4 regions of the Sphingobacterium sp. Mn56C genome follow, and region 2 is predicted to be linked to each of the others. Evidence: riboswitches for the same ligand, from Rfam matches in the RefSeq annotation. Region 2 holds a riboswitch; each other region holds the start of a gene.
What was found. A riboswitch is a leader RNA that binds a small molecule or an ion and turns the genes downstream of it on or off. The one in region 2 is predicted to bind S-adenosylmethionine.
Positions count from the first base shown of each region.

Region 1 (3,110 bases), on a different contig from region 2:
ACAACCCAAACACTAACCCAGCAACTATCGTTTTAGACGTAGAAAAAGCTTTAAAATGGGTGAATAGCGGTGCTCAACCTACTGATACAGCACGTACTATCCTTTCAGAAAAAGGTGTTTTATACAAAAAACACTTGCAAGGTGGTGTGAAAAAAGGTGCTTTCGATGAAGCTAAAGCAGAAGAATTATTCGCTGCTTGGGTAGAAGGTAAAGATTCACGTGTTGAAGGTAAAAAAGCTGGATTAGCAAACGCTAAAGCGGAAGTTAAAAAAGCTGCTCTTATCGCTGAGACGAAGAAAAAAGAAGAAATAGCTGCTGCTGTAGCTGCTAAAAATGCTCCAGTTGCTGAAGAAGCTGCTGCAGAAGAAGTAGAAGCAACAGAAGCTGCTGAAAACACAGAATCTGCTGAAGGTTAATTTTTACCTACACAGATTTTTTAAAGAAGGTGCTCCCAAAAAGGAGCACCTTCTTTACGTTTATGCCTTGCTGAAAGCTTTTTAGTTAGCCCGTTAACATATACCTTCCTTTTTCGGACCTGCATATACAGGTTTATTTGTATTTTTGTGTTTTGAACAAAGAAAATGACAAACGAAGACAGTTTTTATATTGGTTATGTAAGTAAGACACGCGGTCTTAAAGGGGAGGTTCAATTATTTTTTGAATTTGAAGATTATAAGGATTTGGAATTTGATATAATCTTTTTAGAAGTGAACAAAAAATTAGTACCCTATTTTATTGATCAAATAAAGCTACACCCCAATAGTACGGCCTATGCTACCTTCGAAGATATCGATCATATCGATAAGGCGCAGGTTTTGGTACGCAAAAAAATGTATTTACCAAACGATAAAATGCCGGAGCGTGATCCCGATGATTTTCGCTATACGGACTTAATCGGTTACCTGGTTGTCGATGAGGAACATGGTGAGCTTGGTGAAATTATTGATGTTCAAGAAATGCCACAGCAGTTTATAGCTACCGTAGATATGGATGGCAAAGAATTGATGTTTCCATTGTCTGATGATTTAATTTTAGGGATTGATGCTGAAGAGGAAGTGCTCGAAGTAGATCTTCCGGAAGGGTTGGTAGACCTCTATAAAGCGTAACGCACTGCAGCAGGCTTTAGCATACGTGGCGCCTATGCTCTTTGTGCTAAAGCCTGCTTCAAATTATGACCTGTTGATTACTACTTTCTATTTTTTTCTTTTTTAATTTTTACTTCTTGATTTGATTAGCGATATTAGCGACGCTTATAGAGAAAGGCAGAGGGACTAGACCCGCTGAAGCCTTAGCAACCTGACGCTTGTCAAGGTGCTGCATTCTACCCATATGGGAAAGATAAGCTGAAGAATCACTGTTAACTCACGTGCATTTTCTCTAAGCCTAAAAACTAACAAACATGAAAATTGTAGATCATATCAAGAACGCAAAGGGGAGAACTTTGTTTTCTTTTGAACTTTTGCCGCCCCCTAAAGGGCAGGGGATCCAAAGTATCTTTAATACAATGGATGAGTTGATGGAATTTAAACCTCCTTTTATAGATGTAACCTACCATCGGGAAGATTATTTATATAAAGAGCATAGCAACGGTCTCTTAGAGCGTGTGTCGTATAGAAAACGCCCAGGTACGGTAGCTATTTGTGCGGCTATTATGAATAAATATAAGGTCGATGCGGTGCCTCATTTAATATGTGGTGGTTTTACCAAAGAGGAAACGGAAAATGCACTGATAGATTTAAACTTCTTAGGTATTGATAATGTATTGGTATTACGCGGTGATGCACGTAAGGGGGATCCCGATTTTATTCCTACACCGGAGGGGCATGCCTATGCAACTGACCTTTTGCAGCAGGTATTGGACATGAATCAGGGTAAATACTTACACGAAGATGTGGTCAGCTCGGAGCATACGAACTTCTGTATTGGTGTTGCCGGATATCCTGAGAAACATTTTGAAGCTCCGAATTTTAATACCGACTTCAAATGGTTAAAAAAGAAAGTGGAAATGGGAGCCGAGTTTATTGTAACCCAGATGTTCTTTAACGTCGATAAGTATAAGGAGTTTGTTATTAAATGCCGCGAGCATGATATTCATGTTCCTATTATTCCGGGGTTAAAACCACTAACGACAAAAAAACAACTGATTACGCTGCCTAAAATCTTTCACCTTGATATTCCGGAGGATTTAAGTGATGCTGTAGATCAATGTAAGACTAACGCTGATGTGCGCAAGGTTGGTGAGGAATGGTTGGTACAGCAATGTAAGGAGTTAATAGACTTTGGCGTGCCTGTATTGCATTTTTACACCATGAGTAACCCTGGCCCTACCAAAAAGATTGTAGCGCGTTTAGCTTAACTCTTGTTAACAAAGGTCTGATTTGGGTAAAAGCCTATCCAAAAATACGGTATAAAAGAGCTGCCGTTTGGTTATTGGCAACGGCCGACTTGACCTGCTATTTGTATAAACTGCGGCTAGCGTGCTTTAACAAGGCCGTAAAAAAAAATAGGCAGTAGGTGTTAAGCTTTATGGTAATACTTAGCACCTACTGCCTATACATTATATAACCCGTTGTATAAGGCCTATTTATTAACTTTAGCCCAAGAATCCTTTAGGGTAACCGTACGGTTAAACACTAGATGGTCGGGTGTTGACTTGCTGTCGAGGGTAAAATATCCTAAACGAATAAACTGATATCCCTTTCCAGGTTCTGCATTTAACAAATCAGGCTCTACAAATGCTTTTTCTACAATCTGTAAGCTGTTAGGATTAATTGACGCCTTGAAGTCTTCTTCAGCAGCAGGGTTCTCTACTTGAAATAAACGGTCGTATTGTCTAACCTCAACTTCTTTCGCATGTGCAACTGAAACCCAATGGATTGTACCTTTCACCTTTAGGCCAGAGGTATCTTCACCCGATTTAGAGTTCGGGACATAGGTACAGTGTACTTCTGTTACCTTACCATTTTCATCCTTTTTAAAGTCGTGGCAGGTTACAATATAACCGTGTTTCAAACGTACAGAAAGACCCGGGCCTAAGCGGAAAAACTTCTTAGGTGCATCTTCCATAAAATCGTCGCGCTCTATCCACAATTCCTTAGCGAATGGAATAA
Region 1 covers NZ_JBMOUC010000003.1:135,891-139,000, reverse strand. Annotated here, with positions in the region: gene ACL9RF_RS10275 (30S ribosomal protein S16) at 1-416, shown strand, start outside; gene rimM (ribosome maturation factor RimM) at 582-1,106, shown strand; SAM riboswitch class I at 1,248-1,345, shown strand; gene ACL9RF_RS10265 (methylenetetrahydrofolate reductase) at 1,400-2,356, shown strand; gene ACL9RF_RS10260 (glutamine--tRNA ligase/YqeY domain fusion protein) at 2,581-3,110, opposite strand, start outside.
Region 1: another riboswitch for S-adenosylmethionine. It lies ahead of ACL9RF_RS10265 (methylenetetrahydrofolate reductase); the one in region 2 lies ahead of ACL9RF_RS00215 (5-oxoprolinase).

Region 2 (3,110 bases):
AATTTCTTAATTACCGGGAAAATATTTTCCGTATGGATCGATATACTACCTTTTTCCTGCATATGTTTTAAAATTTTATATGTGCATTAATTTATGTAAAAAGCCTAGCAAGGCTTGTTCCAATACCCTAAATTAAGACATGATGTCAGTTTGCAACGACTTTATGACAAAGCGTAACACAAAAAAAACAATTCGCTCATTTTTTTTGTCAGCATGTGCAGCAGCACGAGGCAGCAATTAGGCCATATAAGGTTTAAAAAGCGATTCCACCGCCCTTTTATACTGTTGGAAAGCCTCCTCGCCATCATGTCTTTCGGTTAAGGCATTATGTGCAAGCCAAAAATCACTGACAATAAATAAGAGTCGAACCAAATCTTTTTGGGCTCCTGTCGACGGTAACACCCGAAATACACCTATGGCCGACAAATGCTGAAACAACATTAAAAACTGTACCTCGCGCTCTTGGGTAAGCTGGAAATAACGGTCGCGAATAGCCGGAATCCAATTTCCAATTTCCACGAAATGCAGAAACAGAAAACTGTATTTTCTATGGATGTGAAAAGATTGCCTCAGGTATTTTTCAAAACCATCCAAATCCAATATGGTGCCCATACGGAGCAAAGACAACAGCCTGTCGAATTCTTCAATCAAACCTTCAAATAAGGCTTGAATAATATCTTCCGTATGCTTAAAATGGTAATGCAGGTTTCCGGCACTAATCCCCAATTGTGCAGCAATATGTCGGGTCGTAACCGTACGAATTCCTTCGGCATTATACAGGGTCAATGCAACCTCAAGAATGCGATCTTTTGTTTTCATACCCAAAATTAGAACATTTGTTCTAATTTTGAAAACTATTTGTATTTTTGTAAAAAATAGTTGCGAAATGAAAAGGAAACAAAATTTTATTGAACGTAATATGGCGGAAATAAAGAATACACTATTTCCAGAAAACGAACAGGACAGCACCCTGCGAAAAAATGCGAAGAAATTTGGCTGGGTTATGTTTTTACTCTTAATGTTATGCAGCACCATTACTATGCTTATTGCCGTATCCTTTGCACATTAATGCGGCAATTTATCGATCCTTTTGTGGTCTTCTATGCGAGCAGCTGGTTGCTTATACGTTATACACGGAAGATGGGATGCCCAATTCCATGGCTCAACAATTGGCTTACCGACTTTGTATTTGTCCCCCTTATTTTGCATTTTATGCTGATTGTGGCCTTAACAATCGCCGGCAACCGCTTTCGTTTCCGCTTTCCGCTGGTACAAATTATGGTTGTTTGTCTGTATGTAGCTATTGGTTTTGAATATATTGCCCCGAAATACACCAGCTACAATACTGCCGACTGGGGCGATGTACTGGCATATTTTCTGGGTGGTATAGCGTTTTATTATATTCACCAGCCTTATACCCTAAGGTTACATCGCAAAAAAAACTTAAAAATCGATAAAACAATAAGTTAACTAATAAAAAAGTAAAAAAAATTTGTAATTACAAAAAAGACTACTAGATTTGTAGAGTATTCAGAATTGCACGACGCAATACCAACCGAGTGCAGTCACCGCGGTGGTAAAACAATACGGGTTTTCGACCAAAATAAACGTTTAAAAACGCTTATTTTCCAAAACAGTTCTGATACGATTTATGGTTTAACGGCTTAAATTTTAAATGGTATGTCAACTACACAACTTTATCAGCATCTCTTTGATAAGTTCAGCAGCTACAGTGTTGAGGAACTTATCCAATTTAATAACGACACCGTAAACAGCGAAGGCTGGGGCTCGAGCAAAGCAGCATTCCGGACGGCCATATTGGCTGCCTTCTCACGCAAGGGCTTAGATTTATCGCAGATCGTAAGTAAGGAAGATGGTTTCACGGTAGTGAAGTATGTTTCTGTACGACTGGAAAACAATGTACTCATTCCAAAAGAATAACCTAAATAAAAAAAGGGGCCTACCTATTACGTTTGCCCCTTTACACGTTTATTCGCCCTTACTAATGCCGTATAAGGCAAACGTACCCAACCAATGCGAGCCCATATAGTCGTCTTGTGTTGAAAGATTAGGTAAGGAAAAATCAATATGCGCTTTCGCCAACTTACGCAGGTGATACAATTTCGGACTTGTACTTGCGATACCATATAAACAGGCTGCCCTACTGTAATTTAATCCATCCAGGTGCACGAGGTGCCCATCGCTACGATCTTTAACAATGGCAGGAGCTAAACTAAAATTGCTGGCATAGATATTCGGTAAAAATTTATGAAGCCAATCCTGGTAGTCATTTGCATCCAGTATTTTAGCCATTAAATACGCCTCCTCCAAACAGGGTGACAGGAAGTCAATACCACTCGGTTCGTACGCCAAATCACAATTCACATCTTTTTCAAATAACCGCTTGCCATGCGTTATAATAGCCTCCTCAAAATCTTTATCGCCCACAGTACGCGCATAATCCAGCGACAAGGATAAGCCAAATGCCGAGTTTATATGCTGCCCGTTACGTATGGGGTAAACTAAATTAGGCAGGTAGGCTTTATACCGTTCCACCAGCAAGCTTACCAACGGCTGTAACGCCGTTTTCCACCGCTGTGCATCAGTATCCTTCCAGGTATACAGACTCTCTTGTAGCTTAAACAACCAAGCCCATCCATAGGTACGCTCGAAACTTGTATTATTTACATCATTAAAAAAGGCCATTTCTACGGCTACATGCTCGGGTGTAATATGCGAATTTAAAATCGCACGCACCGCACCCGATTTATCAAGGTCTGGAAAACGCTGCATAAGCGTTACAATAGACCAATAACCATGTACCGAAGAATGCCAATCGAAACAGCCATAAAATATAGGACGTAATGCTTTAGGCGTTTTTAAGTCGCTGACAGCGCCAATTGTTTGCCCCAGTTTATTGGGGTACTCCACAGTTAAACAATGTGTAGGCAGTGCAAATATATGCGCTGCCATTTGCTGGTCTAATGTCGCTGTATAGGCGTCATTAGCAGATTTTCCCTCCTGATTTGTTAATTGTTGGCAGCTGAGTAATGTGGCACAGATACTGGTAAAGGCTAAAGATGGTAGATATCTTTTCATAGCATGGTACA
Region 2 covers NZ_JBMOUC010000001.1:36,985-40,094, reverse strand. Annotated here, with positions in the region: gene htpG (molecular chaperone HtpG) at 1-62, opposite strand, end outside; gene ACL9RF_RS00230 (TetR/AcrR family transcriptional regulator) at 238-819, opposite strand; gene ACL9RF_RS00225 (hypothetical protein) at 887-1,069, shown strand; gene ACL9RF_RS00220 (hypothetical protein) at 1,069-1,470, shown strand; SAM-I-IV-variant riboswitch at 1,522-1,616, shown strand; gene ACL9RF_RS00215 (5-oxoprolinase) at 1,681-1,941, shown strand; gene ACL9RF_RS00210 (DUF2891 domain-containing protein) at 1,990-3,099, opposite strand.

Region 3 (3,110 bases), on a different contig from region 2:
TATGTTGTTGTCGAACGTGGTTGGTCGTTACGAACAAATGACCATTGTAATATCGTAACCGGACCCGTTAACATACCCTTCACCGGGCGATTCGTTAAAGATTGTGCATAAGCAGACCAGCGAACAGTCATATCTGCAGGGCGGTAAACATCCCCATAAATAACCGGAGGTTTAACACAACGAGAACCGTAAGACTGTACCCATCCGTTTGAGGTGAATGCGTACCCCGCCAATTGCTCACCGAAATATTCAACCATATCATTACGTTCGAATTCACCGTGTACTAACACATCGATATCCAAGTTTTCTTGCAATCGGATGGTATTTTCCGTTTCTTCTGCAATGGCTTTATCATACGCTTCTTGTGTAATAGCACCTTTTTTAAGGTCAGCTCTCCACTTACGAACATCCTTTGTTTGCGGGAATGAACCAATTGTTGTCGTAGCAAAAGCCGGTAATCCAAATTTAGCCTGTTGCGCAGCTTTACGCGCTGCAAATGCTGAAGTACGCTTAGCATCCTCATCCGTGATATTGTTTACACGTTCTTTAACTTCAGGTTTGTGAATTAAAGGAGATGTACGGCGACTTTCGGCAGCAGCTTTGTTAGCTTCGAAACGCTTAGTTGTATTTTCATCAACCTCGGCATCCGCATCCGCCAATACTGCAAGATCTTTAACCTCAGCAAGTTTTTGTTTTGCAAACGCCAACCAGTTTTTAACCTCCGCAGGAAGCGAAGTCTCGTTTTTTTCGTTGTCTAAATCGAAAGGAACATGCAATAAAGAGGAAGAAGGAGCAACCCAAACGCGGTCTTTACCTAAAGCGTCAACAGCCTGTTGAATTTTTGCTAAAGACTTTTCATAGTCATTTTTCCATATATTACGGCCTTCTACCACACCTAAAGATAAGGTCAATGAGGCAGGTACTTTAGCTAAGATAGTATCCAATTGTTTTTCGCCACGTACCAAGTCGATATGTAAAGCGTGAACAGGAAGGTTTACAGCGATATCTTCGTTATCCAATAAAGCCTCGAAGTAGGTCGCTACAATTAGTTTAGCACCCTTTGCTGCTGCCGACAATTTAGAAAATACCGTAGCGTAAAGCGCTTTCACATGCGCATCGATATCCAAAGCCAAGAAAGGCTCATCAATCTGAATATATGCAGCACCAGCATCCGCTAATTTCGATAATATCTCTTCGTAAACCGGTAAAAGATTGTCGATAAGGTCGATACGGTTAAAGTCAGCTTCTTTTTCTTTACCCAATAATAGGTAAGTAATAGGGCCAATAATAACAGGTTTTGTTTCAATACCGAATTCTTTCGCTTCGTTGTATTCGTTTAAGAATTTTTCGGATGTTAATTTAAATTCTTGGTTTTTAACAAACTCAGGTACAATATAGTGGTAGTTAGTATCGAACCATTTTGTCATTTCCATTGCCGTAACATCTACGCCACCTTCCTGGAAACCACGCGCTAAGGCGAAGTATAAATCTAAATTGTACTGACGGTCGATTTTACCTAGTAACGAGTTGTATCTAGCTGGAATTGCACCTACTGTTAAAGATAAGTCTAATACTTGATCATAAAACGAGAAATCGTTTGAAGGAATCAAGTTGATACCTGCATCTTTTTGTGTTTTCCAGTTGTTTTGACGGATAGTCTTTCCAGCCTCTAATAATTCTTCCGCAGAAATTTTCTTTGCCCAATACGCTTCATTAGCTTTTTTCAATTCACGGAAAGGTCCCACTCTTGGGTAACCTAGGTTGTTAGTAAGTAACATAGTCTTTTCCCTATTGTTTTAATAAAAATAGTTTTCTGCTGTAGAGAAGGTTCTTGGACTAGAATCTTCGGCTTATCTTTCTCCATCAGGAGTAGAATTTAGCACCTTGTCTGGTGACAGGTTGCCAAGGCTTCTTCGGGTCTATTCCCTCTGCCTTTCTCTATAAGCGTCACAAATCTATAGAATGGAAATTTAAAAAACAAAGTTTTTTGTAAAAAGTTTTAAAAGAGCAGGCCTATATTTGGCTATTTTTTTTTGAAGTGTTTTCATCCTAACAGGAGGGGGCTATTTTGAAGGTAAGCGATTTGCAGTTTTCTTTTTAGCCAAATAATGTGCCTGTTACAGTTATACCGGGTTTGCCTGTAGCAGGTTTTTGCTGTTGGTATAAACAACAAGAAGATGATTAATTTCATCTTCTTGTTGTGGTTGTAAAGCCTTTAAAAATTAGCTCACCAATAATTTATAACCTTTACCGTGAACGTTAACAATTTCCACATTAGGATCTTCTTTCAGATACTTACGAAGCTTACTTAAGAAGACATCCATACTACGGCCCGTGAAGTAATTATCGTCGTGCCAAATTTTTATTAAGGCTTCCTCCCGCGTTAAGACATCGTTCTTTTTTAAGCATAACAAACGTAATAATTCCGCCTCTTTTGTAGACAATTTTTGCTGTTGCCCCTTATAAGAAATCACCTGGCTGGTATAGTCGAAGAAATAACCGCCGATTTCAAATTTATCGGCAAGTTCTTCATCCTTATCTTTGTTAATGCGTTTTAGGAGGGCATTAATCCGTAGCAATAACTCTTCAACGCGGAAAGGTTTGGTGATATAATCGTCGCCACCCAGTTCGAAAGCCTGCGTTTTATCCTCCATCATACCTTTAGCCGTAGCAAAAATAATAGGCACCGTAGTATTCGTTTTACGAATTTCTTTGCCCAATGTAAAGCCATCCTTTTTCGGCATCATAACATCTAAAATACAGAGGTCAAACTTGTCCTTACGAAATTGTTCCAGTGCGCTCTCTCCATCTTGGCTCAATACCACTTCATATTTACCTTTAAGTTCGAGGTAATCTTTTAATAATTCACCTAAGTTAGGATCATCTTCTGCTAATAATATTTTTTGCATAACTAAAGTCTTTAATCGTTCAAATTCTATTTAATATTTACCCGACTTTAACGGCAAGGTAACTTCAAAGGTCGTGCCTTTGTCCTTCTCACTTTTCACTTGGATTTTGCCATCCAATCTTTTAATGATATCATGTACATAACTTAACCCCAACCCGAATCCTTTAACATTGTGAACATTTCCTGTTGGAATTCGGTAAAA
Region 3 covers NZ_JBMOUC010000002.1:201,335-204,444, reverse strand. Annotated here, with positions in the region: gene metE (5-methyltetrahydropteroyltriglutamate--homocysteine S-methyltransferase) at 1-1,778, opposite strand, end outside; SAM riboswitch class I at 1,848-1,947, opposite strand; gene ACL9RF_RS08315 (response regulator transcription factor) at 2,223-2,909, opposite strand; gene ACL9RF_RS08310 (sensor histidine kinase) at 2,940-3,110, opposite strand, start outside.
Region 3: another riboswitch for S-adenosylmethionine. It lies ahead of metE (5-methyltetrahydropteroyltriglutamate--homocysteine S-methyltransferase); the one in region 2 lies ahead of ACL9RF_RS00215 (5-oxoprolinase).

Region 4 (3,110 bases), on a different contig from region 2:
TTTGATTTTATTGTGGATAAAGCCTGGGATTTTAAACTTGGGGCACGTGGTTTGCGTAGTATTTGCGAGGCCATTATGCTCGATGCGATGTTTGAAATACCGACATCGAAAGATGATCGTGAGGATAAGACACTCCATATTACCTTGGAGTATGCAAAGAAAAAATTTGCAAAGTCTGATATGAAAAAGCTCAAAGTTGCTTAGCATCAAAACCCCTCACCTGAAAATGTGAGGGGTTTTGTTTTTAATAGACAGAAATATATAAACGAAATTAGTATGAACAAGAAAAAAACTGTAGATAGTCCGATAACACCAGGACTGAAATCAAAAAATGATATCGTAAACAACTGGTTGCCGAGATATACGGGAATGCCTTTGGAAGAATTTGGCGCCTATATTTTATTGACAAATTTTTCGAAGTATGTAAAAATGTTCTCCGCCATGCACGACGATGCGCCTATATATGGGGAAGATAAGGCTATGCAGGCCTGTACGGCCAATGGTATTACCATGATTAACTTTGGTATGGGTAGCCCCATGGCGGCTACGGTGATGGATCTTTTATCGGCCATATCCCCTCAAGCGGTTTTGTTTTTAGGGAAAACAGGCGGACTAAAAAAGAAAATCGCCGTAGGTGAATTGATCTTACCTATTGCGGCAATACGTGGCGAAGGTACTTCCAACGATTATTTCCCACCTGAGGTGCCTTCATTGCCGGCCTTTGCTTTACAGAAAGCCATCTCTACTACGATCCGTGATCATGAACGCGATTATTGGACTGGTACGGTTTACACGACCAACAGACGGGTTTGGGAACACGATAAAAACTTTAAGAAATACCTTAAATCTATTCGTGCTATGGCTGTGGATATGGAAACGGCAACGATATTTAGTGTGGGCTTTGCAAATAAGATCCCTACCGGAGCATTGCTGCTGGTATCCGATCAACCTATGGTTCCGGAGGGTGTAAAAACTATTGAGTCGGATCTTTCGGTTACCGCAAAGTTTGTCGAAACACACCTAACAATCGGTATCGATGCGATAAAACAACTTATCAACAACGGGTTAACCGTTAAACATCTTAAGTTTTAAACTCGGCTAAAAAATAGTTTATAACTTAAGATGTTTTAGAGCGTTTAAACCTTATATGCTGGTGGCAGCCCCTAAGCAGCGTCCATTGCTCTGACTACTGCCACCTCCTATTTTAATTTTTCCATTTTAATTTTAAATTTTTATTTTTTATTCTATATTTGTGTTCGGCATTATATAATGTCGACCTAATCAATACCTCTAAACATATAGGTTTTGGTTTATAAAGAAGTGGCGAGAGACTGGCTCAACGACCCACTGGCAACCATCAGTTTTTGAAAAGGTGCCAAATCCTGTCCAAGATGTTATGTCTTGGAGACTATAAATTAAATAGCAAACTATATGAAATACTACGTGACCTTATTTCTTGCAAACTTTACCGACACACCGATGTTGGTTACCATCTTTATGCAGCTTTTTAAGGCTAAGGCGACCTTCTGCACCCGAATGCGTTAGTCGTCTGGACAATATTTTTATGCCTCTAATCGGCAGAAGATAATTGTGCCTGCAGAAGACGACCACCTTCAATCCACCACTTAAAAATTAATATTGTACTTTATATCCATAAAATTGAAAAGAAATGGCTGATAATAAAAATCTTAAATTCGAGACCTTACAAATACACGCTGGCCAGGAAGTAGATCCTACAACAGGATCGCGCGCGGTACCTATTTATCAAACTTCATCGTATGTGTTTGAAAATGCAGAACATGGTGCAAATCTTTTTGCTTTGAAGCAGTTTGGAAATATTTATACGCGGATTATGAATCCTACAACAGATGTTTTCGAAAAACGTGTTGCAGCGTTGGAGGGTGGCGTAGCCGCTGTAGCGGTGGCCTCCGGACAGGCAGCGCAGTTTATTGCACTAAATAACATCTTGGAAGCAGGTGATAACTTTGTTACGGACGCGAACTTATATGGCGGTACCTACAATCAGTTTAAGGTTGCTTTTAAAAGATTAGGTATTGAAGCTCGTTTCGCTGGAAGCTCAGATGCTGAAGCTATTGAGAGCCTTATCGACGATAGAACAAAAGCGATATATGTAGAAACTATCGGTAACCCGAGCTACAATATTCCGGATTTTGAAAAAGTTGCTGCCGTAGCACGTAAGCATGATATCCCGTTTATTGTGGATAATACTTTCGGTGCCGCGGGTTATTTATTTAAACCATTTGAGCATGGTGCTAATGTGGTGGTAGAGTCGGCAACGAAATGGATTGGTGGTCATGGTACGAGTATTGGTGGCGTTATCATCGATGGGGGTAATTATAATTATGGCAATGGGAAATTTAAACAGTTTTCAGAACCTTCAGAGGGTTACCATGGTTTAGTATTCTCGGATGTGTTTGGCGAAAATGGCCCTTTTGGTAATATTCAATTCGCTATTAGAGCGCGTGTGGAGGGTCTTCGCGACTTTGGCCCGGCCTTATCGCCTTTCAACTCATTTTTGCTTGTACAGGGCTTAGAAACGTTATCCTTACGGGTACAACGCCATGTGGATAATGCCTTGGAAATTGCCCAGTGGTTAGAAACGCATCCGCAGGTAGAAAAAGTTAGTTACCCTGGACTAAAAAGCCACCCGTATCATCTAAGTGCGCAGAAGTATCTTAAGAATGGTTATGGTGCGGTGTTATCTTTTACGATTAAAGGTGGTGCTGAAAAAGCAAATGAATTTATTGACTCCCTATCCTTAATCAGTCATTTGGCGAATGTAGGCGATGCAAAAACGCTAATTATCCACCCTTCAGCAACAACACATCAGCAGTTAAGCGATGAGGCACAACAGGCTGCTGGAGTTTATCCGGGTCTATTGCGTCTTTCTGTTGGTATTGAACATATTGATGATATTAAAGATGATCTTCAGCAGGCTTTCGATAAAATAAAATAGCTTAAAATATATAAATAGGGAAAGAGATAGAAATGAGTAAAAAACTTACGATTGGTATGTTTGGCTTTGGCGTCGTTGGCCAAGGTTTATATGACATTATCAAAACTAAAAACCTGAACCTTGAGATCAAGAA
Region 4 covers NZ_JBMOUC010000004.1:297,619-300,728, forward strand. Annotated here, with positions in the region: gene clpX (ATP-dependent Clp protease ATP-binding subunit ClpX) at 1-204, shown strand, start outside; gene ACL9RF_RS12620 (AMP nucleosidase) at 277-1,092, shown strand; SAM riboswitch class I at 1,308-1,417, shown strand; gene ACL9RF_RS12625 (O-acetylhomoserine aminocarboxypropyltransferase/cysteine synthase family protein) at 1,670-2,977, shown strand; gene ACL9RF_RS12630 (homoserine dehydrogenase) at 3,010-3,110, shown strand, end outside.
Region 4: another riboswitch for S-adenosylmethionine. It lies ahead of ACL9RF_RS12625 (O-acetylhomoserine aminocarboxypropyltransferase/cysteine synthase family protein); the one in region 2 lies ahead of ACL9RF_RS00215 (5-oxoprolinase).